Regions from separate parts of the Arthrobacter sedimenti genome, predicted to be linked through region 1. Evidence: riboswitches for the same ligand, from Rfam matches in the RefSeq annotation. Region 1 holds a riboswitch; the other holds the start of a gene.
What was found. Region 1 has a riboswitch for glycine ahead of gcvP (aminomethyl-transferring glycine dehydrogenase). Riboswitches for the same ligand answer to the same signal wherever they lie in the genome.

Region 1 (14,431 bases):
GGCGGTGAGTTCACGCAGGTCCAGGATGCACTCGTGCGCCACCAGGCCGCCCTCGCCGGTGTAGAGAACCGGGTAAAACTCGTTCAGCCTCGCGGCCACGTAGTTGGCTGCGAGGAGCGCGGACTTGGTGGCCTCGGTCAGGCCCTCGCCGCCCATCAGCTTCACGTACGCCCAGGAGATCGGCAGCGCACCGGCGGAACCGAACCGGGACGCCGAGATCGCCACCCCGTGGCCTTCCTCATGGGCGGCCTTGTTGGCGTCGCCCGGCATGAATGGTGCCAGGTGTGCCTTGGCTGCGACCGGGCCCACGCCGGGTCCGCCGCCGCCGTGCGGGATGCAGAAGGTCTTGTGCAGGTTCAGGTGCGAGACGTCGCCGCCGAACTTGCCCGGCTGGGCCAGCCCGACGAGCGCGTTCAGGTTGGCGCCGTCGATGTATACCTGGCCGCCGGCGGCGTGGATGGCGTCGCACACGTCGCGGACGTCGCCGTCGTACACGCCGTGGGTGGAGGGGTAGGTGATCATGATGCAGGACAGGGCGTCCTTGTTCGCTTCGATCTTGGCCGTCAGGTCCTCGTGGTCGATGGTGCCGTCCGCTGCGGTGGCTACAACGACCACCTTCATCCCTGCCAGGACCGCGGAAGCAGCATTCGTGCCGTGGGCCGAGGCCGGGATCAGGCAGACGTTGCGCTGCTGATCGCCGCGGGAGTGGTGGTAGCCGCGGATCGCCAGCAGGCCTGCGAGCTCACCCTGGGATCCGGCGTTGGGCTGGATGGAAACCTGGTCGTACCCGGTAATGGCCGTCAGGTCCGCTTCCAGGTCGGCGATCAGTTCGCGCCAGCCAGCGGTCTGGGAGTCCGGGGCGAACGGGTGGATGGAGGCGAACTCCGGCCAGGAAATGGCCTCCATCTCGGCGGTGGCGTTCAGCTTCATGGTGCACGACCCCAGCGGGATCATGGTGCGGTCCAGGGCGAGGTCACGGTCGGAGAGCTTCCGGATGTAGCGCAGCAGCTGCGTCTCGGACCGGTGCGTGTTGAACACCGGGTGCTGCAGGTAGCCGGAGGAGCGCTCAACGGCGGCCTCCAGCCCGAAGCCCTCGCCCCCAGCAATGGAGGCGCCGAAGATGTCGGCAACCTGGGCGACGACGGCCGCCGTCGTGGTTTCATCGAGCGAGATGCCCGCCGTGTCGGCGTCGACTGAACGCAGGTTGATTCCGCGTGCTTCGGCATCTGCGACAAGTGCGGCAGCGCGTCCGGGGACGCGGACGGTTAGGGTGTCGAAGAAGCTCCCATGCAGGACCTCCACACCGGCTGCTGCCAGCGACGCCGCCAGCACCCGGGCATGGCCGTGAGTCGTTTCCGCAATGGCCTTCAGCCCGTCCGGGCCGTGGTACACGGCGTACATGGAGGCGACGATGGCCAGCAGCGCCTGCGCCGTGCAGATGTTGGACGTGGCCTTCTCGCGGCGGATGTGCTGCTCGCGGGTCTGCAGCGCCAGGCGGTAGGCAGGAACGCCTGCGTCGTCCTTGGACACGCCCACCAGCCGGCCGGGCAGCGAACGCTCCAGCCCCTTGCGGACAGCCATGTAGGCGGCGTGCGGGCCGCCGAAGAACAGCGGCACACCGAAGCGCTGGGCGGAGCCGACGGCGATGTCCGCCCCCTGCTCGCCCGGAGGGGTGATCAGGGTCAGTGCCAGCAGGTCTGCGGCCACGGTGACCAGGGCGCCGCGGTCCTTGGCGGCGCTGATGACTTTGGACTGGTCCCATACCCGACCGGAAGCGCCGGGCTGCTGCAGCACGATGCCATTGATATCGCCCTCCGGCAGGCCCTGGGAAAGGTCCGCCACTTCAACGTCGAAGCCCAGTGCCTCGGCGCGGCCCCTGACGATGGCGATGGTCTGCGGGAGGACGTCGATGTCCAGGACGGTCTTGCCATCCGCAGCGGGCTTGGCCTTGTTGGCACGGCGCATCAGCAGGACGGCCTCGGCGACGGCAGTTGCTTCATCCAGCAGCGAGGCGTTGGCGATAGGCAGGCCAACCAGGTCCTGCACCATGGTCTGGAAGTTCAGCAGGGCCTCAAGCCGGCCCTGGGAAATCTCAGGCTGGTAAGGCGTGTACGCGGTGTACCAGGCCGGGGACTCGAGGATGTTGCGGCGGATCACCGGCGGAGTGACCGTGTCGAAGTACCCCTGGCCGATCAACTGGACGGCGGTCTTGTTCTTGCCGGCGAGCTTGCGCAACTCCGTGAGGACCTCAACCTCGCTGAGGGCGTCCTGGAGGCGGAGGGCGGTTTCCTGGCGGATGACCTTGGGAACGGCCGTGTCCACCAGGGAGTCGACGGTGTCGTAGCCCACGGCTTTGAGCATGGTTTCGACGTCGGCCTGGCGGCGCGCGCCGATATGGCGGTCTACGAAGGTGGTGGAGGCTGGGGTAACCGACACGAAGGAACTCCATTTACTCAGGCGGCGCAGGGTGCGCCACAGCTATTCGGGTTCCTCCCCGCTCTGTATTGGACCTGAGAGTTTCCGCGTTGCCTGCCTGGCAGGACCCGCTTGCACCGTCGGTGAGCACAACAGTTCTTCCACTTCCCAAGGGAGGAAGGACAACTGCCTGCTGCTTTCCAGAGGCGCCTCGCCGCGGCGGTACAGGGGCCTGCGAGATTCCTGGGGAGGATTTGCTCCTACGGCGCCTGCCTGTACTTCCGGCAGAACTCTCCCGCCGCAGATCAAAGGCTATTAACTTGTTGGGTCATGACGGCCGGTGGCGGCCCTCACAACTCTCCATTGTCCTACGCCGCCGCCCCTCCCGGCAAATGGCAAATCCTACCTGCGGAGCCGCTCCAGGGCGGCGAGGAGTTCCTCCACGTCAGCGGCCGCTCCCCCCGCCGGAGCGGGCGCCACCGACAGCATGGCGTTGAAGTACAGGCCGTCACCCATATAGAGGACTGCCTTCGCCAGCCCCGGACCAACATCAGCCGCAATTTCGTCCAGCCATCGCTGCTGGATGGCCGCGAACCGGCGCCGCGTCTCTTCATGCGCCACCTCGGCAAGCCTTGTGGCGGCAACGATGGCCCTGTCCAGCGGAGTGTCTGCCCACACCGAGGAACGAATGAAGTAAGCGGCGGCGCCTTCGCCGGCTGAGGCCATGGCGTCGGCATCCTCCCGGGCCAGGCCGTCCAGCCGGTCCAGCAGAACGGCGATGAGCGCTTCCTTGTTGGGAAAGTGGTAGAGCAGGCCGCCCTTGGACACGCCGGCCTTCCGGGCGACGGCGTCAAGGGTGGCGGCGCGCTCCCCCACCTCGATCAACAGGGACTCGAAGGCATCAAGGACCGCTTCGCGGGCTACAGGCTTTCGGGGCATGCCTTCCATCATGCCCTTCCCACGGCGGTATGACGGAACCGGAAGGAGTTTTAAACTATACCGTCTGGACGGTATAGTTATTCCATGACGACTTCCACCAGCCCCGCGCCCTCACGCACGGACGGGAACGCCCCGCGGCAGCTGTGGCGCGACTGGGTGGCGCTGGGGCTGCTGATGTTTCCCGTACTCCTGGTGGCCGTGGACAACACGGCGCTGACATTCGCGCTGCCTGCCATCGCCCGCGCCCTGGAACCGTCCGGCGTGCAGCTGCTGTGGATCGTGGACGCCTATCCCCTGGTGCTGGCCGGCCTGCTGGTATCCATGGGAAGCTTCGGCGACCGGATTGGCCGGCGGCGGCTCCTGGTCATCGGCAGCATCGGTTTCGCCGCACTCTCGGCCGCCACCGCCTTCGCACCGACGCCGGAGTGGCTGATCGCCGGCCGCGCAGCCCTGGGCTTCTTCGGGGCCATGCTGATGCCGTCCACGCTGTCGCTGATCCGCAACATCTTTCCCGAGCCCAACCGCCGGCGGCTGGCAGTCGCCATCTGGGCTGCGGGATTCTCCGGCGGCGCCGCCCTCGGGCCGATTGCCGGCGGCTGGCTGGTGGAGCAATTCTGGTGGGGCGCGGTCTTCCTTGTAGCGGTACCCCTCATGGTTCCCCTGCTGGCGCTGGGGCCGGCCCTGATCCCGGAGTCCAGGGATCCCTCCCCGGGGAAGGTGGACATCCCGAGCATCCTGCTCTCCATGCTGGTCATGGTGCCCGTGGTGTACGGCATCAAGGCCGTCGCCACGGAGGGGCCGGGCGCAGCAGGGCTGGGGGCAATTGCCTTTGGCTTGGCCATGGGAGCCGTGTTCGTGCAGCGGCAGCTGCGCCTGGAGCACCCGCTGCTGGACATGTCCCTGTTCCGCAACAGTGTGTTCAGCATGGCCATAACCGCCAACATCCTGGCCCTGTTTTCCTTCAACGGGTTCATCCTGTTCCTCGCCCAGCACCTGCAGCTCCTCGAAGGAATGAGCCCCTCCGGGGCGGGAGTTGCCATGGTCCCCGCGCTGGCAGCCACAGTGGTGGCCGGCCTGGTGGTGGTGCCGCTGGTCCGCAAGGTCCGGCCCGGGTACGTGGTGGCTGCGGGGCTGGCGTTCAGCGCCGCCGGCTACAGCATGGTGACGTTCGGAAACCACGACGGCGGCCCGTCGCTGCTGCTGGCAGCCCTCCTGGTCCTGGCGCTGGGCGTGGGCACGGCGGAGACCATCTCCAACGACCTCATCCTGGGCGCCGCCCCGCCGGCGAAGTCGGGGGCGGCCGCGGCAATTTCCGAGACGGGCTATCAGGTGGGTTCCCTGCTGGGGACAGCCGTCCTGGGATCCATCCTGACCGCCTCCTACCAGCAGAACCTTCGGCTGCCCGCGGGGCTTGAGGGCATACTGCCCGGGCCCACCCTGCACAACGCCGGGGAGACACTGGCGGGCGCCGTGGAGGCGGCCAACCTCCTGCCCGCATCGCTCGGCGGGATGGTCCTGGACGCCGCCGCTTCAGCGTTCGACTCCGGGGTGCACGTGACCGCGGCAATTGGGCTGGTACTGATGGCGACGGCGGCAGGCCTCGCCGCCGTCGTGCTTCGCAAAGTGCCAAAAGCATAGCGGACGCCCACGGGAGTCCAGAAACGGACGGACGGGCAGGCCAAAGCGCCCGGCGCCGAGGAGGGATACCTCGGCGCCGGGCGCTCCGTGAAACAACCGCTACTTTGAGTCTGCAGCCGTGACCTTGGCAGTGGGCTTCATGTTTTCCGCCTGCACCATCCAGGCGAACTGTTCCAGCCGGGCGATGAATTCGTGCAGGAGGTCCGCGGAGGTGGGGTCCTCCTCATCCACTTCGTCATGGACCTTGCGCATGGTGCCTACGGCAGCCTCCATGGCAGCGACGATCCGCTCGATGGCATCTTCAGTGCTGATCAGCCCTTCAGGGAACTGGGCCAGGCTGGTGGTTTCGGCAACGGTGGAGCTGCGGCCGTCCGGAAGCGCATGCAGGGCGCGCATCCGCTCGGCGGTATCGTCGGCGAACTGGCGGGCAGCGTCCACGATTTCATCCAGCTGCAGGTGGAGGTCGCGGAAGTTGGTGCCCACGATGTTCCAGTGCGCCTGCTTGCCCTGGACGTGGAGCTCGATCAGGTCCGCAAGGACAGCCTGCAGGTTGTTGGTCAATGTCGGTGAAGCTTTCATGCATCCTCCTCAAGTGGTCCAATACTCCCGACGCTACCAGCCGCGGACACCGCGGCGGCAGGCCTTCAGGGAATTCATCAGTGAGCTTACTAATTTCGAAAACGAGTCACAAACGAATGTGATTCATAATGCGTCTTGCATCACACGGGCGGCGCCCCCATACTAAATGAACGCCATTCATATAGTGACTTCCGTCTCACAGCCTTCCCAGAAAGTGGTGCCATGACAGAGACAATCCGCACCAGTACGGCCAAACCCGGTCCGCACGCCCACGCCCCATCCGCGGACGGCGTCAGCGACAAGGGCCTCAAGGGCGGGCAGCTCGGGCTCCTCGCCGTCGTCGTCCTGGGCATTTCGACCATTGCCCCCGCCTACACCCTCACCAGCGCGCTGGGTCCCACCGTCAACGAAGCCGGCCTCCAGCTGCCAGTCATCTTCCTGATCGGGTTCATCCCCATGATCCTGGTGTCGCTCGCCTACCGGGAACTCAACGCCGACTCCCCGGACAGCGGCACTACCTTCACCTGGGTGACCAAGGCCTTCGGGCCCTGGGTCGGCTGGATGGGCGGCTGGGGCCTGCTGGCCGCCAACATCATCGTGCTGTCCAACCTCGCCGGCGTCGCCGTCGACTTCTTCTACCTCTTCCTGTCCCAGCTCACCGGCTCCCCCGAGCTCGCAGACCTGGCGGACAACAAAGCCTTGAACGTCATCACCTGCTTCGTCTTCGTGGCGCTGGCCGTCTGGGTCAGCTACCGCGGGCTGCACACCACCAAGCTGGTGCAGTACAGCCTGGTGGGCTTCCAACTGCTGGTCCTCGGCCTGTTCGTGGGCATGGCGTTCGCCAACTGGTCCACCTCGGAAACGGCCATCCCGTTCAGCTGGGACTGGTTCGACGTCACCAAGATCGAAACCTTCGGCCAGGTTGCCGCCGGCATCTCCCTGTCGATCTTCGTCTACTGGGGCTGGGACGTCTGCCTCACCGTCAATGAAGAGACGGCCAACGGCAAGAAGACCGCCGGCGTGGCAGGCACCCTGACGGCCGTCATCGTCCTTGCCATCTACCTCCTGGTCAGCATCGCCACCATGATGTTCGCCGGCGTCGGAGATACCGGCAACGGCCTGAACAACGCCGAAAACCACGAGAACATCTTCACCGCGCTGGCCTCCCCCATCATGGGCCCCTTCGCCATCCTGATGTCCCTGGCCGTGCTCTCCAGCTCCGCAGCATCCCTGCAGTCCACGTTCATGTCGCCGTCCCGGAGCCTGCTGGCGATGGCGCACTACGGTGCACTGCCGGAGCCGTTCAGCCGCATCAGCAGGAAGTTCGCGACGCCCGGCTTCGCCACCATCGCTGCCGGCATCATCTCCGCGGGGTTCTACGCCGTGATGCACGTGGTCAGCGAGAACGTCCTGAACGATACCATCCTGGCCCTGGGCCTGATGATCTGCTTCTACTACGGCCTGACCGCCCTGGCCTGCACCTGGTACTTCCGCCACAGCCTGTTTAACAGCGCACGCCACTTCCTGTTCCGGCTGGTGTGCCCGGTGGTGGGCGGCCTGGGCCTGTTCGTGGTGTTCTTCCAGACCGCCATGGACAGCCTGGCCCCGGATTTCGGCAGCGGTTCGGAGGTCTTCGGCGTGGGCCTGGTGTTCATCCTGGGCATCGGCATCCTGGCCCTGGGCGCCGTCGTCATGCTGGTCATGTCCCGCACCCACCCGGGCTTCTTCCGCGGTGAAACCCTGAAGCGGGATACCCCCGCCCTGGTGGTTCCGGAGTAAAAACCCCCGCAGGAAAGGTGCCGCGCCCCTGATGGGGCGCGGCACCTTTTTGGTTTACGACGACGGACCGGTCACCAGTAGTGCGCCACGTCGATCACCAGCCGGGAGCCGGAGCCGGGACCGTCCAGGGTGAAGACCCGGAACGGCAGGCGGGCCCGGACGCCCAGGCCCAGACTTGTATAGCCTTCGAAGCTTCCTGCGGAGACTACTTGGCGGAAGGTCTGGTAGCCGGACACGTTGCTGAGTTCATTCCTGTCCGCGGGGCTGTAGGTGGCGTTGCCGTTCTCGTCATAGGAGGGCGCCTTGATGCTGATGTGCAGGCGCGCACCGCCCCGGACCGGAATGAAGGCCCCGGAGCCCTCCTGCTCGATCCGCGGCACATACTGCACCGTATAGGCCACCGCAGGGCCGTTGAGATCCACCACCAACCGGTCGAAGCAGTAGTGCTGCCCCGTGCGGACATTGGTGACGGATGCGGTACCGGTGTCCTGCCCGGACTTCGCCAGCGAGCCCCAGGTGAGCCCGCAGTAGGGAGCCGCCGAGGCAGGTGCCTGGACCACGATTCCCAGCCCTACAGCCAGCAGGACCGCTGCGAGCCAGATGGAGAACTTTTTCATTGCTGTACCATCCAGGATTCAAAGCCATTGGATGATTCCAGCGTAGGAGTGTTCCTTGCCCGAGACGAGGGGTCATTTTGATAACGACGGCGGCCGGAGATAAATAGCGCAGGACCAAAAAGCGCCGGCCACCCGAGGGGGTGGCCGGCGCCGGGAAAACCAGGAAATAGTTTTAGCCTTCGCAGTCGCGGCAGTACTTCAGGCCGTTCTTTTCACGGGCAACCTGCGAGCGGTGGCGGACCAGGAAGCACGACGAGCAGGTGAACTCGTCGGACTGCTCGGGAACCACAATGACGGTCAGTTCCTCGTTGGACAGGTCGGCGCCGGGCAGGTCGATACCTTCAGCGGTGTCGTTTTCGTCGACATCGATAACCGCGGTCTGCGCGTTGCCGCTCCGTGATGCCTGGAGGGCCTCGAGAGAGTCAGCAGGCGACTCTTCTTCCTGCTTGCGTGGAGCATCGTAATCGGTAGCCATAGCGTGTTCACTTTCGTTGCTGCGCAGCGCCATTTCAGGCACCTCAGTGAAGCAGTTTAGGGCATTACCACGCTAGTGGCGCAATAGTGTGTTTAACCAGACATCGTGCTGGTTTCGGGTGCTGCCAGCGCATGCTCGGAGCGGGCCTGCTCCGCGCCTGCGGACACCCCGCTCAAGGCCGGCAGCCAGCCCCAGCGGGTGGCGTCAGCCATGGCGCCGCCGGCCAGGGACTCGGAGTCATACGTGAACGTGTCCAGCAGCCAGTCGCGGAGCCGGATGAGCAGGGTAGCCGTCATGCCTGCCAACGTACGCAGCGATTGTTGTGGCCACGTTTCGCGGGGGTCTCCCCCGGATTAACTTCGCTGCCGGCAGTTTCAGGCCGGCGGGGCGGTGCTGCTGCGCAGGACGAGTTCGGGCTCCACCACCAGCGTCTGCGATCCCTCGGCGCCGTCCAGTGCCCTGAGCATCAGGTCCATGCACCGCCGGCCCAGTTCTTCGAAGTCCTGCCGGACCACCGTCAAGGGCGGGCTGAAGTAGCCGGCTTCGGGCTGGTCGTCGAAGCCCACCACGGAGACGTCCTCCGGCACCTTGATTCCTGCCTCATTCAACGCCCGCAGGACCCCCAGGGCCATCTGGTCGTTGCCTACAAACAGCGCAGTGGCACGGGGGCTGGCTGCCACCTTGCGGCCTATCTCATAACCGCTGCCGGCGCTCCAGTCACCCTCGAACATGAGATCGGCGTCGAGGCCGGCCGCGTCCAGGGCGCCCCGCCAGCCATCGGCGCGGGCCACCGCGTCGATCCAGTCCTGGGGCCCCGCCACGTGCCCGATACGGACGTGCCCCTGCCCGATGAGGTGCTTCACCGCCAGTTCCGCCCCGCGGCGCTGGTCCACTTTGACGCCGCCAACGGCGTCAGTGCCTGTGGTCCCCACGGCCACCACAGGCACTCCGATGGGCAGTTCCGCGAGGGCGGCAGGCATCTCCAGGTGCGGAACGATCACCACGATGCCTTCCACCGACTGGTCCAGGAAGTGCCGGACGGCGGCCAGGATCGCATCGCGGTTGACCTCCCGCAGGGCAGCGACGCGAACGAAGTACCCAGCATCCCGCGCGGCGCGTTCCACCCCCAGCAGGGTGTTGGCAGGCCCGTACTGCGACAGTTCACTGGCCAGGACCCCGATGGTCTGCGAGCGCCGGGTAACCAGGCTCCGGGCAGCGGAGTTGCGGCGGTACCCCAGCTGGGCAATCGCCGCCTCCACTTTCTCCCGCGTCCCCTTACTCACGTTCGGGTGGCAGTTGACCACCCGTGACACGGTCTGGTGCGAGACCCCGGCCAGCTCCGCCACGTCCTCAAGCCTCGGCCGCCGCACCATTTTTGGTCAGATCCCCCCGGCCAGCCTGTAGTAGGCGGCGTTCCAGTTCAGGTCCTTCTTGAACTGGCGGATCGTGGTGCCTTCATCAATGGTGAGCAGTTCCGTTTTGGCGATTTCAGCGAAGTCCTCGAAGACGTCCATGCCCACCTGGGTGGAGAGCACAGTGTGGTGGGCGGCGCCGGCGGTCAGCCAGGCGGCGGCCGAGGTGGCGAAGTCCGGCTTCGGCTCCCACAGCGCGCGGGCCACCGGGAGGTTGGGCAGCGGCTGGTCCAGGGGAACGACGTCGACGGCGTTGGCCACCAGGCGGAAGCGGTCCCGCATGTCGGACAGGGCGACGACGACGCCCGGGGAAGCATCGGCGTCGAACACCAGGCGGACCGGGTCTTCCTTGCCGCCTATGCCCAGCGGGTGGATCTCCAGCCGCGGCTTCTGCGCGGTCAGGGAGGGGCAGACCTCCAGCATGTGGGCGCCGAGGATCTTCTCGGACCCCGGCTCCAGGTGGTAGGTGTAGTCCTCCATCAGCGAGGCGCCGCCGGGCAGGCCGGCGCCCATCACCTTGGCGGCGCGGACCAGGATGGCGGTCTTCCAGTCGCCTTCGGCGCCGAACCCGCAGCCGGCAGCCATGAGCCGCTGCACCGCCAGGCCGGGCAGCTGGCGGAGCGCACCAAGATCCTCGAAGGACGTGGTGAACGCCGCGGAGCCATTGGCTTCCAGGAAGGACCGCAGCCCCAGTTCAATCCGGGCCCCGTACCGCAGCGATTCATGCCGTGCCGCGCCTGCGCGGAGCTCCGGCACCACGTCATACATGTCCTCGTACTCCGCCACCAGGGCGTCGACGTCGGACTCTGCAGCGCCGTGCACGGCGTCGGCCAGTTCGTTGACGGACCAGGTATTAACCGCGACGCCGAAGCGCAGCTCGGCTTCGGTCTTGTCGCCTTCGGTGACGGCCACGTTGCGCATGTTGTCGCCGAAGCGGGTCAGTTTCAGGGTCCGGACGGCGGCCCAGCCCGCCGCGGCGCGCTGCCAGGAGCCGACCTGACGCGCAACCTCGGGATTGGAGACGTGCCCGACGACGGTCTTCCGGGCAATGCCCAGCCGGGACTGGATGTACCCGAACTCGCGGTCGCCGTGCGCGGCCTGATTCAGGTTCATGAAGTCGAAGTCGATGTCGGCCCAGGGCAGGTCCCGGTTGGCCTGCGTGTGCAGGTGCAGCAGGGGCTTGCGCAGCAGGTCCAGGCCCTGGATCCACATCTTGGCGGGGCTGAAGGTGTGCATCCAGGCCGTCACGCCGATCACGGAATCATCCGAGTTCGCCTCCAGCGCGGTGCGGCGGATGGCGTCGGAATCGGTGAGGACCGGCTTCCACACTATGCGCACGGGCACCGCGGAGGATGCGTTCAGCTGGTTGGCGATCTCCTGTGACTGGGCGGCCACCTGCTTGAGGACCTCCTCGCCGTAGAGGTGCTGGCTGCCGGTGAGGAACCAGACCTCGTAGCCGTCGAGGGAAGTGTTTGCTGCGGTGCTCATGGGTTCTCCTGGGAAAGTTTGGGGCCCTATTGGCCGTAGACGTTCTGGTAGCGGGCGTAGAGGGAGTCGATGTGGTCCTGGTTGATGGGCAGCGGGTCACCGAGCTGCCGGGAGATATGGACGGTGCGGGCCACTTCCTCGCACATGACGGCGGCCTTCACGGCGGACCGGGCATCCTTGCCGATGGTGAAGGGGCCATGGTTTTGCATCAGGACCGCAGGCGAATTGGAGTTCTTCAGCGTCTCCACGATGCCGTGGCCGATCGAGTCGTCGCCGATCAGCGCAAACGGTCCCACCGGAATCTCGCCGCCGAACTCGTCACCCATCATGGTCAGCACGCACGGGATGGCTTCTCCCCTGGCGGCCCAGGCGGTGGCGTAGGTGGAGTGGGTGTGCACTACCCCGCCCACCTCGGGCATGTGGCGGTACACGTAGGCGTGCGCGGCCGTGTCGGAGGACGGCGACAGGGGCGGGTTGCCCCAATCGACGGTACCGCCGCCACCGACGTTGGTGCCCCGCACCGGGGTGCCGTGCAGGTCGGTGACAATCATCTGCTCCGGAGTCAGGTCCTGGTAGGAGACGCCGGAGGGCTTGATGACCATGAGGTCGGTCCCGGGTACGCGGGCTGAAACGTTGCCCGCGGTCCAGACCACCAGTTCGTACCGGGTCAGCTCGGCGTGCAGCGCGCACACTTCCTCACGGATCCGGGCAATGGTTTGCAGGATCGCCGGGGTTACACCGGTCCCGGCGGTCATGCGGACACCTCCACAGCGGGTGCCGGCGGGTTGCCGGTGCCCGGCAGGTCAGTCCGTGCCGCTTTGCGCTGGATGGCCTTGAGCCGGTGCATGACGTCGTTGCTGCCGCGGCCGAAGTAGTCGTGCAGCACCTTGTACTCCTGGAACAGTTCGTCGTAGGCGGCCACGTTTTCCGGTATCGGGGTGTACACCTCTCCGGGTTCGGCACCCATGGCGGCGGCAGCTTCGCGGATGTCCGCGTAGGCGCCCGCGGCCACGGCGGCGTGGATGGCCGAGCCCAGCGCCGGGCCCTGCTCCGAGCCGATGGTGGACAGCTGCAGGCCGGTGGCGTCCGCGTAGATCTGCATAAGGAGTTTGTTCTTGAGCAGGCCGCCGGCCACGATGAATTCCTTGACCGGGACGCCGGCGTCGCGGAAGGCGTCCACGATGGTGCGGGTCCCGAAAGCCGTGGCTTCAAGCAGCGCCCGGTATGTGTCCTCGGGCCTGGTGGCCAAGGTCTGGCCCACCACAATCCCGGAGAGCTCGTGGTCCACCAGGACTGAGCGGTTGCCCGAGTGCCAGTCGAGGGCGATCAGGCCGTGCTCCCCGATGGCCTGCCGCGACGCGAGTTCGGTGAGGTATTCGTGGATGCCCAGGCCCGCATCCCTGGCAGCCTGGTGGTATTCGGGCGGCACGCCGTACTTGGTGAACCAGCCAAAGATGTCCCCGACGCCGGACTGTCCGGCCTCGTAGCCCCAAAGGCCCGGCACGATGCCGCCGTCCACTGCCCCGCACATCCCGGGCACTTCGCGCAGTTCCGTGCCGTTCATGACGTGGCAGGTGGAGGTGCCCATGATAGCCACCAGCTGGCCGGAGTCCACTGCTTTGGCAGCCGGGGCCGTGACGTGCGCGTCAACGTTTCCCACGGCCACGGCGATGCCCTCCGGCAGTCCGGTCCAGGCAGCAGCCTCGGCGGTAAGGGTGCCTGCGGCATCCCCCAGCCGCCCGAAGGTGTGCTCCAGCTTGGAGCTGACGAAGTCTTTGAAGTCCGGGTTCAGGGCAGCAAGGAAGTCCTCGGACGGATACCGGCCGTCCTGGTAAATCCCCTTGTAACCCGCCGTGCAGGCGTTGCGGACGTACCGCCCGCACAGCTGCCAGACGATCCAGTCCGCCGCCTCAACCCAGTGGTCCATGGCGGCGTAGGCTTCCGGGTCCTCTTCCAGCAGTTGCAGGCCCTTGGCGAACTCCCACTCGGAGGAGATCAGCCCCCCATAGCGCGGAAGCCAGTCCTCACCCCGGTCGGCGGCGAGCTTGTTAATCCGGTCAGCCTGCCCCTGCGCCGCGTGGTGGCGCCAGAGCTTCACATAGGCATGCGGCCGGGTGGCGAAGCCCGGCAGTTCGTTCAGGGGGGTGCCGTCGGCCTTGACGGGCACCATGGTGCAGGCGGTGAAGTCCGTGGCAATGCCCACGACGGCGGCAGGGTCGATCCCTGCGTCAGCCACCGCGGCGGGGACAGCCCTGCGCAGGACTTCCCGGTAGTCGTTGGGCACCTGGAGTGCCCATTCGCCGGGAAGCCTCGAGGCGTGTCCATTGGATTCCGCGCCCGCTGTATCTTCGGGGAGGGAATCGGTGACCACCGCATGCGGGTACTCGTGGACAGCGCTGCCGAGTTCCCTGCCGTCGCGGACCCGCACCACCACGGCGCGGCCGGACAGGGTCCCGTAGTCCACCCCGATGACGTACTGATCAGCGCGGGGGTCGGAGCTGGATGTGGACAAAGTCTCTGGCATGGGTTTGCCTCCGTCCGGGAGGCGGGCGGCCTCTTTACCGGGTTTGTAGGGGTCGGGGTCAAGCTGTTTTGCTGCAGCAAGTGTGAACGCTAACAACGAAGAAGTCAATGGACTCGAAAAAGTTGCGAAAATTCCCCTTCGCGCTCTTGTTAGCGTTCACAAACCAGTCTATATTGAACCGACACATCAACAATGTGGCCAGGACCAGGGAGCTTCGGTGCTGCCTGTCCAACAACACTTCGCGGCGATGCTGCCGCGGAAGGAGAAAATGGTGAGAATCAAAAAACTCATGGGCGCGGTGGCCCTTGTCCTCGCCCTGACGGTGGGCGCCACCGGCTGTGGCTCCCGCGGCGGAGCCGCCACCGAATCCGGCAGTGCCGCCAAGCCCAGCGATTCACTGGTCGGGATCTCGATGCCCACCCAGACCTCCGAACGGTGGATTGCCGATGGCGCCAACGTGGAGAAGTCGCTGAAGGATCTTGGCTACAAGACGGACCTCCAGTTCGCCAATGACGACATCCCCACCCAGGTGTCGCAGATCGAAAACATGCTGACCAAGGGCGCC
Region 2 (14,431 bases), on a different contig from region 1:
GGGAAAGAATGGCGACGGCATCGAGGTGCGGCTCAAGCACACGGGCCGCCGCCACATCGATGGCGGCCACGGAGGCCAGGAGCTCCCACAGCACCGCGGTCCGGCCTTCCCCAGGTCGCGGCCAGGTCCTTCCGGCCTCAACCGCCAGCGACAGCAGGGCAGGGACGTCACCGACGGCAGCGCTGACCGCATCAAGGTTCGAAAGCCACGGAGACAGGTCGGCGGGGGTGGAGCTGAGGAGCACGGGGTTGGCTGCCGCTTGCAAGAAGGTCCTCCATTGACGATGGCCGGCAGGGCACCGGTCGCATCTCCACAGCTTACTTACTGTTGTTGCGGAAGAATGCGGGCCAGCGCGAAGCCGTCCCAGCCCTTGGAGCCGACGGTCTGGATGACAGTGGCATCCAGCCGTGGATGGTCCCCGAGCAGCTTGAGCGCATCGATGATTCCCGGCGCGTTGACGGGATCGATGTCAGGGTCCAGGACCGCCCCTTCCCAGATGGTGTTGTCCAGGACCACCACAGCACCCGGCCTGCCGAGCTTCACCGCCCAGTCAAGGTAGCGGCTGTTGTTCTGTTTGTCGGCGTCAATGAAAATGAAGTCGAACGGCTCCCGTTCCTCTTCCTCGAGGGCAGCGAGCGTATCCAGTGCGGGGCCCAGCCGGATCTCCACCCTTTCGCCCAGTCCGGCGGCATCGATGTTCGCCCACGCCACCTCCGCGTGCTGGGGCAGGTATTCGCAGGTGACCAATGTGCCGCTGCGCGGGAGTCCCCGCCCCATCCAGATGGTGCTGTAGCCGGCCAGCGTCCCGATCTCCAGGATCCGGTGGGCGCCGGACAGCTGGACCAAGAGCTTCAGGAGCTTCCCGGCATTCGGCGCCACCTCGATAGGCGGCATTCCCGCTTCCGCAGCCGCGCGGATGGCTTGCTGGACAGCCGCATCCGGATGCACCACGGCGCTGGACAGGAACTCCTCAGTGGCAATCCACTCCGGCCGGGGCTTGTGCTCGAACATGGCCACAGTTTGGCACGCGGCGTTACGGCGGTCCAGATGCTTTGGCCCCTCCGGACAGGCTTAGGGCTCCTGCGCCAGGGCGTTCTCCAGGCGGTCCACTTTCGCCGTCAACTCGCCGCTGTATCCGGGCCTGATGTCCGCCTTAATCACCAGTGAGACGCGGCTTCCGTAGCGGCCCACGGCCTCGGTTGCGCGTTTTACGACGTCGAACACTTCATCCCACTCGCCCTCGATGGTGGTGAACATGGAATCTGTCTGGTTGGGAAGCCCAGACTCCCGGACGATCTTCACCGCGGCGGCGACGGCGTCGTGCACTGACGCATCGTTGGGCCGGGAACCTTCGCTGGGAACGCCTGACGGAGCAACAGAAAATGCAAGCAACATGCCCCCAGTCTCCCACGCGGCCGCCGGCGAGTTACCCGGGAAAACCGGCTGCCCTCCGTCACATAAGGGCCTACCCCGGAGTAACCGTGTTGGCCGCAGGCTCCGTTGCTACCCTTTTGGGCATGAGCCTCGCAGTCGCCCGCAAGCCCCTCCGCGCAGACGCAGCGCGGAACGTGGACAAGATCATCACGGCGGCGCGCCAGTGCTTCCGTGAGTTCGGACCGGACGTGCCGCTCCAGACCATCGCCACCACCGCCGGCGTGGGGCCGGCCACCCTGTTCCGCAACTTCGCGGACAAGGAGGAGCTGGTGCTTGCGGCGCTCAACCGGCAGCTCCGGCTCACGGTGGACCCGGTCATGGACGGAGCGCTGGCCGATATCGACGCCGCAGCCGGGCTGCTGCGCGTCCTCGAAGCCCTGATGGCGGCCGCAAGCGACGATGCCAACCTGTTGTGCGCTGTGGCAGGGCGCCGTGAACTCCTCCCCGGAATCACGGGATCGCTCATGGACTCCATGGGTGTGCTGCTGGTTCGGGGACAAGGCCAGGGAAGCCTGCGCACTGACATTTCCATGACGGACATGTTCCGGCTGCTGGCCATGCTGATTGGGGTGGTAGACACCATGGAACCCGGCTCCGATGCCTGGCGCCGGCCGCTGGCGCTTGTCGAGGACGCCATCCGCACCGTCCGTCCGTCGCGTGCGCTGCCCGTGCTGGTGCCGGTTCCGGCTGCCGCGCCCAGCCTGTAACAGGCCGGGCCCTGGCAGGCCCGGCCCGCTGTTTACCGGGTTCCTCTTTGGCCGGGTTCGTTGTTAGCGCCGGGAAGGTGCAATAGACTGCCACTTGGGGTTAGGCAGCCAGCCTCGGTACTTCCAGCGGGAGCGACCCATGCACTTTGTGCCTATCCGCCGTTCGACGGCTGCGCTGCAATGAATCACTCAAAGCTTCTCCACTACCTCACCGATCCCCGCGGGCCCGAGGAGGTCCTCCCTGCGCTGACCGCCGGGGAACTCGTCGAACTGCTTGACGCGCTGTACCAGAACCTTGACACCCCTGAGCCAGAGTTCGGCGCACAGGTTTGGTATGAGATGGGCGTGGAAGAAACGTGCCGTCGCCGGGCAGTGTCGCCGGGCGGCGCCGCCCACGGAGTGGCTTAGCTGACTGCCGCATCCGGCAGCGCCTCGCCGCCGTCCCGCATTACAAAGCGTCCTGCAATACCCGACAGCAGAGCGAAAGGCCAGGCTTCAGACCTGCAGTGGGAGTTGCCCCCTACCCGTTGCTTTCAGTTTCGCCGTGTTGAGACTGGCCTGGGGCTTGATGATGCGTTTGCGCTGCAGCCTGCTCATCACCACGCTGTTCATGACCCTGCTGTTCATGGCCCGGGTACCCATGTCCTTCATGCCCGTGGTGGTGCTCGTGGAACTCGTTGGGAACGTGATCCTTCGCTTCCATCAGGTGCTGCTGGAGTTTTTCTTCGGCATCACGGCGCCTCCTTGCCGTGTCCCGCAACTCCCGGGTCGACTCCGAACCCCTGGGATCCAGGTAGGCGGCCCGCTGCTTTCCTGTCTGCTCTGCCGCCGGCACCCCGGCGCCCTGTTCTTCCCTGGCGTTCCTGCCGGTGTCCTCGGTGCCCTGGCCGTCCTGCGGCTCAACCGGCCGTGACTGTTCGTCCATCTCGATACCTCCTTTGGTGGCCGCCTGGGTGTGGGCTGCCTCTCTTCCAGTGCACCACACATGGCACCCGGAAGGTGCCGGCGCTAGGCGCTGCCGGCTTCTTCCCGCCTGCGCATTTCCTGATGCACCAGGGCCTGCAGCGCCGGTACGGGCGACGCCGGATCGACGTCAAGCGCCTCGCGCAGCCTTTGGGAAAGCATCTCCAAGTCCTCTTCCGGCACGTCCGAAAGCCTGGAAAAACGCCTAAAGAAGCGTTTGGCAGGCAGCCCTGCCCGTCGTCGGGCGTTTTTGTGACGGGGCTTGCCCGCTAAGCCCCCTGCAGGATGCAGCTGATTTTCCATGGTCGCCGTTCATAGGAATGCCATGGCCAACTGCATAAGCCGATCTCATAGTACAACCGGCACCTGGCAGTTGAAGTGACCTGGATCACTATCCGGCGCAAGCGGTGCGACCGCTAACTCCAGCCCAGGAACCTCAACAGCGCCGCCGTGCCGGCTCCGGCGATGACCACCACCAGGAAAGGAGCCCGGAGCGTCAAGGCGATTGCAGCCGCGCCAAGCGCGCCAAGCCTCGCGTCGGCGGCAAGACCCTGCCCTGACACCACCGCGTTCACCACGGTCAGCGAAGCGAGCAGGCCGATGGTCATTGTCCCTGCGATGCGTGATGTGCGCGGGTCCTCGAGGAATTTGGCGGGCATAAAATACCCCACGATTTTCCAGGCGTAGGCCAGGGCGCAGGCAATCAGCAGCCAGATCCACAGGCTCATGTACCCGCCTCCGGATCCGCGCCTTCGGGGCGCTCCGCTCCCGGACGGGTGCCGGCGGCGTCCTGGTGATGTCCGGGATGGTGTGTGTAAGGCTCGACGTCGGGCTCCAGGCCTTCGTCACGGCGGCCATGGCTGAACCACCCCACGAGTGCAGCCACCACGGCGGCAACAAGGATGGGCACGCCCGGAGGCACGAAGGGAACCGCCACGACGGTGGCCACGGCGCAAACGGCCGCGATGGCGATGGGTTCCCGCCCCTTGAGCCGGGGCCATAGCAAGGCAAGGAAGGCTGCGACGGCAGCACCGTCCAGCCCCCACTGTTTGGGATCGCCCAACCCGCTGCCGGCGATCGCGCCCACAGCCGTGAAGAGGTTCCACAGCACGTACACCCCAACTCCGGCTGTCCAAAAACCGCGGCGCTGCTCCGCGGGGACTGTCTGGCCGGTACTGGTCGCCGTGGATTCATCGATGGTCAGCTGGGCCCCGACGTACTTGCGCCATCCGGTTGGCCGCAGTAAAGCGTTCAGCTGCATGCCGTAAATTCCGTTGCGCATGCCCAGGAGGGTGGCGGCGCTCATGGCTGCGATGCCCGATCCGCCGCCGGCCACGACGCCAATAAAGGCGAACTGCGATCCACCGCTGAAGAGGAGCAGGCTCAAGGCCATCGCCTGCCAGAAGTTGAGCCCTGACGTCACCGCGAGCGCGCCGAAGGAGATTCCATACAAGCCGGTGGCGATGCTGATGGAGAGGCCTACCCTCACCGCCGGCGAGGCCAGGAGCTTCACACCCGCCCTCCGTGCTGCTCTGTGGGCAGGGCGGGTTTCCGGAGACTCCAGGCCCACAGGATCAGGGGCGCCTGAAGCGGCAGGCGCACGGTGTGGATCTTCCGACGGCGGGGAGTACCGGCCGGCCCGTACGCCCGCACGAGGGCGTCCACATGCCCGGCCAGGAATGCGGTGAACATGGCAGTGAGGGCGGTGGCCGTCAGTTTTCGCGTGGGCGGCAGCAGGATTCCGACGGCGGCGGCCAGCTCCAGCAGGCCGCTCACTGCGATCCACTCGTCCCGGGACAGGAGGGCCAGAGGATGCTGCGCTGTGGTGCCCGCGTCCCCTGTGCCCTGGTCGGCGTTGCCCTGGTCTCCTGTGCTCTGGTCGCCGCTTCCTTGGTTGGTGTCGGGCGCCGGATCCTGGCGGCACAGGTAGTCCGGAACCACCTCCCGGTAGAAGCCCGGATCCCGGAAATGCTTGCTTGCGCTGGCCAGCAGGAGGGCGCCCATGGCAGCCGCGGAGAGGTTCTGGGCGACTGGGCCCTGAAAGGACGGGCGCGAAAACGACCGGCGCGAAAAAGGCCGGCCCTGTGTGGACAGGCCGCGTATGGACAGGCTCCGAAACGCGGGGCCGGGCCAAAGAAAAGACATGGAACCACTCAATCACAGCAACTGCGACGGCCAGAAACCGGCGGCTGCCGCAAGACGGTGACGTCAGAAAAGGCATTGTGCAGCTGTCACGCCGGGCATCTGTCGCACTGCGCACCTGTCACACCCAGGCGAGCGGCGAACCTCCATACGGCGGTGGCGGAAATGGGTAGTCCAGGGGCTGGCCCCCATCCGTCAGCGGAGGCCCAATGTAGCGGAGTTCGCCATAGGTGCTGTCCGTGGACCGGTAGTCGGGGGCGGACACTTCTGAAGGCCGTTCCGTGTTCCTGCCCAGCGAGAAGAGTTCCTCGGCAGTCCGGGCGAGGGACAGGTGCGCGGCGCCCCCTGTCCCGGCCTCCCGGCGTCGGGCCAGCAGGTGGATGGCAGCCGCAGCGACGCCGTAGCCTGTGGCGTGGTCCAGTGCCTGGACGGGCAAGGCACCCGGGCGCCATTCGCCGTCGTGGTTGTCCTTGCCGTAGACGTGCGCGATTCCGCACGCTGCCTGGACGATACTGTCGAAGCCGCGCAGCCCGCTCCAGGGACCGGCACTCCCCCAGCTGTCCAGGGTGACCACCACAAGCCCGGGGTGCGAGGCCAGCAGTTCCCGGGGATTGAGCCCGAAGCGGTCCAGGGCGCCGTGCCGGTATCCGGCAACCACCACGTCCGCGGCCGGCAGGAGTTGCCGGAGCCGGTGCTGGTTACCCGGCAAACTGAGATCGGCTTCGGCGCTGCGCTTGCCGAATGCCGTGTCCACGAACTGGTCTTCAATCTCGGGGAAGGCAGGCGGGTCGATCCGCAGGACATCTGCTCCGAGGGCCGCGAGCAGGCGGGTGGCAACTGGTCCCGCGATCACGCGGGTCAGGTCCAGGACCCGCAAGCCTCGCAGGGGCAGAGCCTCCGCCTGGCCGCTGCCCCGTCCGGCGCTGTTTCCGCCCGAACTTTCCTCGCCAAAATCCCGCAGCCCCAGCCCGTCAGCCGTCCCGTCCGCGAACTCGAAGGCAACCCAAGCTCCCAGGCTGGCCGCACGGCCCATGTCCGAGCCAAGCCATTCGCTGCGCGTCCTGACTGCGGCAGCGATTCCGGCATTGCTTTGGATGGCCGCCTCGGCTTCCAGTGCGGCCATGGAGCGGAGCCGCCGCTCCGCTTCCTCGGGCGAGGTGGCGCCGAGTGCCTGCAGCAACCGCTGCTCGTGGTGGGGGTAGTTGGCGTGGAGGCGGATCCACCCGTCGCCGGTACGGTGGAAGCCGGAAAGGGGCGCGAAGCCCTGCGGTTTGCGCCCGGCAATGCGCAGGTGGCCAAAGGAGTCGAAAGCTGCTGCGGTGAGCGCAGACGTAGTCCTGAACAGGCCGGGCTTACCGGCATATAGGTTGACGGTGGCCGCCGCGGCCTCCACCGAACCCAGTGCCAGGCCTTCGACGTCGAGCGGGCCGGCCCACCAGCGGCGTGGGGAGTACGTGACCGTCGCATTCACGGCAGGCCCTACTTACCCTGCGGCGAGGCCATCCGGAGTTGGTCAAGGACACGGCCAGGAACATTGGTGGTGATCTCCTGGATGCCCAGGTCCTGGCAAAGAGCCACATCCTCTGGCGAATCAACCGTCCACACGCGGAAGCGCCGGCCCGATTCGAGCCAGCGGCGGACGGTGGCCGGGCGCTCCCGGACGTAGTCGATGCCGGGGCCGGCCATGCCCACTTCCCGGTCGTCCAGGATGCGTTCCCCCTCCAGCTGCGTGGCCTTCATCAGGTTGGCGATGGCGCCCCCGGTAAGTGGTCCCACGCCCAGCCCGCCACGGATCTCATGGATGGTGAGGTCGTCCACGAGCTGGCAGATGTATTGCGGCGGGACGGAAAGGAGCAGGTGCCGGACGGAATCGGGGTTGAAACTCATGAAGGTTACAGCCACGTTGTCCACCGTGGAGCTTTGCGGGTCCCAGCCCTCGCTGCGGAGCACCTCCAACACCCGGTCCTCAAGTTTGAGCTGGTACGGGCTGGGGTGCTTTAGCTCGATGGCCAGCTTCATGGGCCGGCCCGCTCCCCGGAGAATGTCCAGAAGCTCCGCAAGCGTGAGGAGCTGTTCCGAGCGTGCCCCATATGCTTCCGGGATGCGGGCTCCCTTCCAGGAGGAGAAGTCCAGCTGCTGCAGCTCCCGCAGCGTCCGTTCCGCCACCGGACCGGTTCCGTCCGAGGTGCGGTCCAGGTTGGCGTCGTGCAACAGGACGACGTGCTGGTCCCGGGTCAGGTGGACATCGCACTCCACCCCGTCGGCGCCGTCGGCCAGGGCCTGCAAATAGGCGGCGCGGGTGTGTTCGGCATAGGCGCCGCTTGAACCGCGGTGGGCAAAGACCAGCGGCCGCTGCGGCACTGACTCGTCAGTTGTCATGCTCACACGGTAGCCGACCGGCCCCCGCCTTCGGGGCTAGGCTTGGCACATGCAGGTGAACTCTGAGGCAACTACCGGGCCAACCACGCAGGAAGCACCCGCCGAACCAGCGCAGCAGGCGAGGTCCGGCACCAGGGCGGCAGGCGCCGTCGTACGCGGCCAGCTTGGTGCCGGTGACGCCGAAAAGGCGGCAGCGCTGCGGAAGATGAAGCTGCTGGCACTGAGCCTGCTTATTGCCATGGCGGTGATTTTTGTCTTCGCGTTTGCCCTGCAAAAGGACTATCCGTGGCTGCAGTACGTGCGCGCGGCCGCGGAAGGCGGCATGGTGGGTGCGCTGGCCGACTGGTTCGCGGTAACGGCCCTGTTCAAGTACCCCATGGGCATCAAGATTCCGCACACAGCCATCATTCCGCGGCGGAAGGACCAGATCGGCGCTTCCCTGGGCGAATTCGTGGAAACCAACTTCCTGTCCGAACAGGTGGTCCAGGACAAGCTGGCGAGCGTCAACATTGCACGCCGGGCAGGTCAATGGCTTTCTGCACCCGCCGGCGCGGACCGGGTGGCCAAGGAGGGTGCAGCGCTGATCCGCGGCGCGTTCAAGGTGTTGAATGACGACGACGTCCAGGCCGTCATCGAGGGAATGGTGCGCAAGCACCTGCTCACTCCGCCATGGGGACCTCCGGTGGGCAGACTGGCGGAGCGGATTTTCCATGACGGGCACCACCACACGCTGGTGGACCTGTTGGTGGACCGTGCCGCTGACTGGGTGGACGACAATCACCAGACAGTGACCCGCCTGGTGTCCGACCGCTCCCCCACCTGGGTTCCGCAGTTCGTGGACGGGCTGGTGGGCGACAAGGTCTACCTCGAGATCCTCAAGTTCGTGCGCGCCGTCCAGGCGGACCCCAGGCACCAGGTGCGGCAGTCGATCGACAAGTACCTCAACGATCTCGCCCAGGACCTTCAGCATGATCCCGCGATGATTGCGCGCGCCGAGGACATCAAGGCCCAGGTGCTGGGCGATCCCGAGGTGCGCGAGCTGGCGTCCCGGACGTGGGGCACCGTGAAGAACGCTTTGCTGGGTGCCGTGGACGATCCGGACAGCGAGCTCACCGTCAAGTTCAAGGCAGCGGTGCGTGATTTCGGGTCGCGGCTGGTGGACGATCCCGAGCTGGCCGGGAAGGTCAACGCCTGGATCGGTGACGCCGCAGGCTACCTGGTCCGGACCTACCGTTCAGACATCGCCGGGGTCATCACGGACACGGTTGCGCGCTGGGACGCCGAAGAGACCTCGCAGAAGATCGAGCTCCAGGTGGGCAAGGACCTGCAGTTCATCCGCATCAACGGCACAGTGGTGGGGTCCCTGGCGGGCCTGGCAATTTTCACGGTGGCGCAGCTGATCTTTGGGTGATTTCGCCGCGGATAAATTCCGGCGCTGCGCACATTCCTTTTCGACCCCCGCATTTGAGGTGCATAAAGGAACGTGCGCAGCGAGAAGGCTTACGACGACGGCGGGCGGCCCGGTCAGTCCGGCACCACGCCCCTAGGCGAAGGCCTCCAGCTCCACGCCTGCGGCCTCAAGCCCAGCACGGATGCGGGCCGCCATTTCCAGCGCTCCAGGGCTGCCGCCCTGTAAGCGCAGGGAGTCCGGCCGGACCTTGACCACCGTCCCGTCCATGGCGATCACTTCCCCTTGCGTTGCCAGCCGGACAGCGCGCTCAACCACCACGTCAATGTCGTGCAGGACTGCGTCCTCTTCGGAAAGCGGCACCAGGCTGCCGTCGGCGAGGTACGCCCGGTCGGCGAAGGCCTCGATGAAGACCGGGTTCCCGGCTTCCTTGGCCTGCTTCACCAGCTCGGAGCCGGGGAAGCCCAAAATGGGAAGGCCCGGGTCATAGGCATTCACTGCCGCAACCACGGCCGACGCTTGGTCGGCGTCGGAAATCAGTGCGTCGTACAGCGCTCCGTGTGCTTTCACGTAGTCCACCGAGGCACCCACGGCATGCGCGACGCCGTCGAGCGCCCCCAACTGGTACAGCACGTCGCCGAACAGCTCGTCGAAACCCATCCCCAGCGCGCGCTGCCCATAGCCCGCCAGGTCGCGGTAGCCGAGGTGCGCCCCCACGGTGACATCGAGTTCGTACGCTGCGCGGCAGCTGTCCAGCATGGTGACGGGGTCGCCCGCGTGCAAGCCGCAGGCCACGTTGGCGCTGGTGATCAGCTGGAACATGGCCGGGTCGCCTCCTGCCGTCCAGGAGCCGAATGACTGGCCTACGTCAGCGTTGAGATCCAAGTATGTTGCCTTCCAGCGTAAGGTTGTCCGGTCCGGCAGCTGCGGTCAGCTCCCCGGGAATGGTGTCCGGCATCGGCCCGAACGCCTCACGGGCATTCTTGGCCACCGCACGGCCCATGACGAGGTTACCGGCTCCACCTACAACGGCCCCTATGCCGAACGGGAGCGCCCTGCCGAACAGGGCAGTACCCTGCCGCTTGAGCAGGTTCTTGAGGAAGGCGTGCTGGATACGCTTGCGTACACTGCCGAAGCCCGGCCCCACCATCGACTTGGAGAGCACATTGCCCCAGTTATTGGCGGCGCCGTTGCCGCTGCCGGAGGCCTGGCCACTCAGCGTTCCCAGCAGGGCGGTACCCTCCTCGCCGAGCATGATGGCCATGACCATGGTGCCGGCCTTCTCCGGGTTGGTGAGGCGGATGCCGTGAAGTTCGGCCAGCGAGGTTGCGTACAGTGCCGTTGCTTCCAGGAAGCCCACGGTGGCGGCGGCGGACAGTCCCAGCGACGCCACAGTGCCAATACCGGGTACGACGGCGGTAGCGCCCACCACGGCGCCGCCACCGGCGACAGCACGCAGGTAGTCGCGCTCGGCGATGTCCGCCAACTGGGCAGCCGTTGCGCGGGGGTGCTTCTTTTGGAGCCGCCGGATGTAGCCAACCACCAGCGGCCGCTGGATCTGCACCGCCTTCAGAAGCATGTTGTGGACGCCGGGCTTGGGCTTGCCGTCGGAGTCGAACATGGTTCTGTGGGCGGTTTCCTGTGCGATACGAAGTGCGGGATTGCTGCGCCGGGCCATGGTCACCTTCATTCAAATCGACCTGCAGCGGGAGGCTGCCGTGCTCTTTCCATCCTATGTGGATAAACACTAAGTATGCTTAACTTCCGCGCCCGGCACCGGCGGGCGGGCTACCTTGGCAGGCCGGACCCATCATTGGATCCAACGCACCTGCCCGGCAGCCCGCCGTCGGCCGTTACTTCCTGGCCTGCTCTACCTCTTCGGCGGACACCCCGGCGGCGCTCCGTCCGGCTGCCACCGCGGCGTCATTGCGAAGCTCGGCGCGGAAGACCTCGAAGCGGGCAAGGTGTGCGGGTCGGCGCCGCAGGACGGCCCAGGCCACGCCAAGGACGGCGAACCAGGTGGGCGTCACCAACAAGGCGATGAGGGTGTCCGGTTGGGTGGTCAGCGCCCAGAGGACGAACGCGAAGAACGCGTAGACAACCCAGACCGCGGGGATGCCGCCGGGCATCTTAAAGTTCGACGCCGCGTGCAGTTGGGGGCGGCGGCGACGGAAGGAGATGTAGCTGGCCAGGATGATCGACCAGACGAAGATGAAGCAGACGGCGGACACTGTGGTCACCATTTCGAACGCCTTGCCAACGTCCTGGCCGGCGTACATGAGGACGACGCCGGAGAGCAGCAGCACGCAGGACAGGAACAGGGCGTTGCTGGGCACCTTCCTCGTGGACAGGCGGCTGAAGATGCCCGGCGCGTCGCCCTCCTGGGCAAGGCCGAAGACCATGCGGGACGTGGAGTAGATGCCGGAGTTGGCGGAGGACATGGCCGAGGTGAGGACCACCAGGTTGACCACGGTGGCCGCGGCGCCGAGGCCGGCCAGGGAGAACATGCCGATGAAGGGGCTGTGGCCAGCGGCGAACTGGGTCCACGGGGTGACGGCCATCAGGATGACCAGCGCGCCCACGTAGAACAGGAGTACGCGGACCGGGATGGCGTTGATGGCCTTGGGCAGGGTCTTCTCCGGGTTCTTGGCCTCGGCGGCGGTGGTGCCCACCAGTTCAATGCCGACGAAGGCGAACACGGCGATCTGGAATCCGGCTACGAAGCCCATGAATTCGTTGGGGAAGAACCCGCCGTGGCTCCACAGGTTGGTGAAGCTGGCCGTGCCCGTGTCGGACTGGAAGCCGGTGAAAATCATGAAAAGGCCCACGATGATGAGCGCAGCGATGGCGACAATCTTGATGAGGGCGAACCAGAACTCGGTCTCGCCGAAGGCCTTGACCGTGGCGAGGTTCAGCAGGAGCAGGATGCCGATGGTGGCCAGGCCCGGGATCCAGAGCGGCAGCGCCGGCCACAGTTCCTTGGAGTAGCCGGCGATGGCGATAACGTCCGCGATGCCGGTGATTACCCAGCAGAACCAGTACGTCCAGCCGGTGAAGAAGCCGGCCCACGGCCCCAGGAGGTCCGCAGCGAAGTCGCTGAAGGACTTGTAGTTCAGGTTGCTCAGCAGCAGTTCGCCCATGGCGCGCATGACGAAGAAGAGCATGAATCCGATGATCATGTACACGAAGATCACGGACGGGCCGGCCGCGGAAATGGTTTTGCCGGAGCCCATGAAGAGGCCGGTGCCGATCGCGCCGCCGATGGCAATGAGCTGGATATGGCGGTTGGTCAGCTGCCGTTCCAGGTGGGGAGGCTCGCTGCGGACCGCCGTGCGCGCGCCGTTGCGCGCTGGTTCGCCGTTGGACGTGGGGGGATGAATCGCCATGAGGAACTCCATCGGTAAAGCGGCATTTTGGGTACCGCAAAAGATTTGGTTCCTCCCCGCTCTGTAGGGAACCTGAGAGTTTCCGCAGCCCAAGCCGCTTGCACCGTCGGTGAGCCAGGGCATGCCTGGCTGCTTTCCAGAGTTGCCTGTCCGCGGCGGTACGTGGGCCTGAGAGTTTCCTGGGGAGGGTTTGCTCCTACGGCGCCTGCTAAATGTACCCGGCAAGGCTCTCCCGCCGCAGGTCGAAGGCATGTTCAGTTGGAAACCGCAGCCCGTAAGGGCCGCAGCGGTCATGCGTCGGGACGGGCGCCGGCAGTCGGACTGCTCCGGATACGCTGAGCCAGCCGCAGACGGCGCCAATCCCGGGGATCAGTGTGGTGTCCGTCACGATGCAATGTCAAACCCTTCCTGACACAACCGGAGCAGGACGCCGTCATCTTCCTGTATCTGGCCCGCTTCAGGAGCCCGCGATTTGCCACCGGCCGCATATCCCGATACCTTGTGAGCCGAATCACCCACATTTGAATAAGCCTTTCGAGCTGTGACGGGAGAGTCCTCCCGGCGAAACACCGGGCAGGCGCCGTAGGAGCAAATCCTCCCCAGGAATCTCTCAGGCCCACGTACCGTCATGGCGAGGCGACTCTGGAAAGCAACCGGGCTTTTGCCTGGTTCACCGACGGTGCAAGCGAACCCCTGCCAAGAGCAGGCAACGCGGAATCTCTCAGGTCCAATACAGAGCGGGGAGGAACCCATCCCACGCCGTGCCACCTTCGGCCGGCCAGAACTGGAGTTCCTCATGACGATTCAATCGCTTCCAACATCGTTTGTTGACCGCCATATCGGCGCGCGCCGCCAGGCCGACGTCGACACCATGCTCAAGGCCGTGGGCTACGACAGCGTGGACGGCCTGGTGGACGTTGCCGTCCCGGCCTCCATTCGGCAGGAAACCGCCCTCAAGTTGGCCGATGCCCTCAGCGAGGTTGAGGTCCTCACGGAGCTGCGCAAGCTCGCCGGCAAGAATAAGACCGCCGTCCAGCTGATCGGCCAGGGATACTTCGACACCGTCACTCCGCCGGTGATCCGCCGCAACATCCTCGAGTCCCCTGCCTGGTACACCGCTTACACGCCCTACCAACCCGAGATTTCCCAGGGCCGGCTCGAGGCGCTGCTGAACTTCCAGACCATGGTGCAGGACCTCACGGCACTCCCGGTGGCCAACGCCTCGCTGCTGGACGAGGCCACCGCGGTGGCCGAGGCCGTGCTCCTGATGCGGCGTGCCAATAAGAACAAAGACGCCAGGGACGGCAGGACCGTCCTGGACGCCGACTGCCTTCCCCAGACCATCGCCATCGTGAAGGGCCGCGCTGAGGCGCTGGGCTTCGAAGTTGAAGTGGCGGATCTCTCCAAGGGCCTGCCGGAAGGTGCCATCAACGGCGTCGTCCTGCAGCAGCCCGGGGTTTCCGGCCGGGTATGGGACCAGTCCAAAGTCATCAGCGCCGCCAAGGACCGCGGCGCCCTGGTCACCGTGGCAGCTGACCTGCTGGCACTGACCCTGATCACCCCTCCGGGCGAGCAGGGCGCCGACATCGCTGTCGGCTCCACCCAGCGCTTTGGCGTGCCGCTGTTTTTTGGGGGGCCGCACGCCGCCTACATGGCCGTCCAGAAGGGCATGGAACGCTCGCTCCCCGGCCGCTTGGTGGGCGTCTCCAAGGACAACGCCGGCGCCCCTGCCTACCGGCTGGCTTTGCAGACCCGCGAGCAGCACATCCGCCGCGAGAAGGCCACGTCCAACATTTGCACCGCGCAGGCATTGCTGGCCATCGTTTCCTCCTTCTACGCGGTTTACCACGGCCCGGATGGACTGAAGGCCATCGCCGAAGGCGTCCACCACAAGGCACGCGTCCTGGCCACCGCCCTCGCGTCCATGGGCCGTGAACTGGTCACCGATTCCTTTTTCGACACCCTCACCGTGCGCGTCCCGGGCAAGGCCGCCAAGGTGATCACCGCCGCTG

Region 2: another riboswitch for glycine. It lies ahead of ACFO0G_RS19795 (amino acid permease); the one in region 1 lies ahead of gcvP (aminomethyl-transferring glycine dehydrogenase).

Annotation. Positions count from the first base shown of each region.
Region 1 is NZ_JBHSDQ010000014.1:19,462-33,892, reverse strand. Features, by position in the region: gene gcvP (aminomethyl-transferring glycine dehydrogenase) at 1-2,436, opposite strand, end outside; glycine riboswitch at 2,626-2,723, opposite strand; gene ACFO0G_RS19680 (TetR/AcrR family transcriptional regulator) at 2,818-3,354, opposite strand; gene ACFO0G_RS19675 (MFS transporter) at 3,439-4,992, shown strand; gene ACFO0G_RS19670 (Dps family protein) at 5,092-5,571, opposite strand; gene ACFO0G_RS19665 (APC family permease) at 5,794-7,350, shown strand; gene ACFO0G_RS19660 (AMIN-like domain-containing (lipo)protein) at 7,422-7,967, opposite strand; gene ACFO0G_RS19655 (DUF4193 domain-containing protein) at 8,140-8,442, opposite strand; gene ACFO0G_RS19650 (hypothetical protein) at 8,535-8,738, opposite strand; gene ACFO0G_RS19645 (LacI family DNA-binding transcriptional regulator) at 8,817-9,815, opposite strand; gene araA (L-arabinose isomerase) at 9,822-11,342, opposite strand; gene ACFO0G_RS19635 (L-ribulose-5-phosphate 4-epimerase) at 11,369-12,097, opposite strand; gene araB (ribulokinase) at 12,094-13,866, opposite strand; gene chvE (multiple monosaccharide ABC transporter substrate-binding protein) at 14,135-14,431, shown strand, end outside.
Region 2 is NZ_JBHSDQ010000015.1:5,156-19,586, forward strand. Features, by position in the region: gene ACFO0G_RS19720 (hypothetical protein) at 1-265, opposite strand, end outside; gene ACFO0G_RS19725 (O-methyltransferase) at 322-1,011, opposite strand; gene ACFO0G_RS19730 (thiamine-binding protein) at 1,072-1,395, opposite strand; gene ACFO0G_RS19735 (TetR/AcrR family transcriptional regulator) at 1,518-2,141, shown strand; gene ACFO0G_RS19740 (hypothetical protein) at 2,322-2,549, shown strand; gene ACFO0G_RS19745 (hypothetical protein) at 2,710-3,054, shown strand; gene ACFO0G_RS19750 (hypothetical protein) at 3,150-3,407, opposite strand; gene ACFO0G_RS19755 (AzlD domain-containing protein) at 3,521-3,832, opposite strand; gene ACFO0G_RS19760 (AzlC family ABC transporter permease) at 3,829-4,617, opposite strand; gene ACFO0G_RS19765 (DoxX family protein) at 4,614-5,108, opposite strand; gene ACFO0G_RS19770 (CoA transferase) at 5,368-6,717, opposite strand; gene ACFO0G_RS19775 (glycerophosphodiester phosphodiesterase) at 6,726-7,625, opposite strand; gene ACFO0G_RS19780 (DUF445 domain-containing protein) at 7,675-9,036, shown strand; gene ACFO0G_RS19785 (LamB/YcsF family protein) at 9,169-9,918, opposite strand; gene ACFO0G_RS19790 (hypothetical protein) at 9,902-10,711, opposite strand; gene ACFO0G_RS19795 (amino acid permease) at 10,887-12,419, opposite strand; glycine riboswitch at 12,471-12,565, opposite strand; glycine riboswitch at 12,566-12,664, opposite strand; gene ACFO0G_RS19800 (hypothetical protein) at 12,628-12,807, opposite strand; glycine riboswitch at 12,955-13,055, shown strand; gene gcvP (aminomethyl-transferring glycine dehydrogenase) at 13,216-14,431, shown strand, end outside.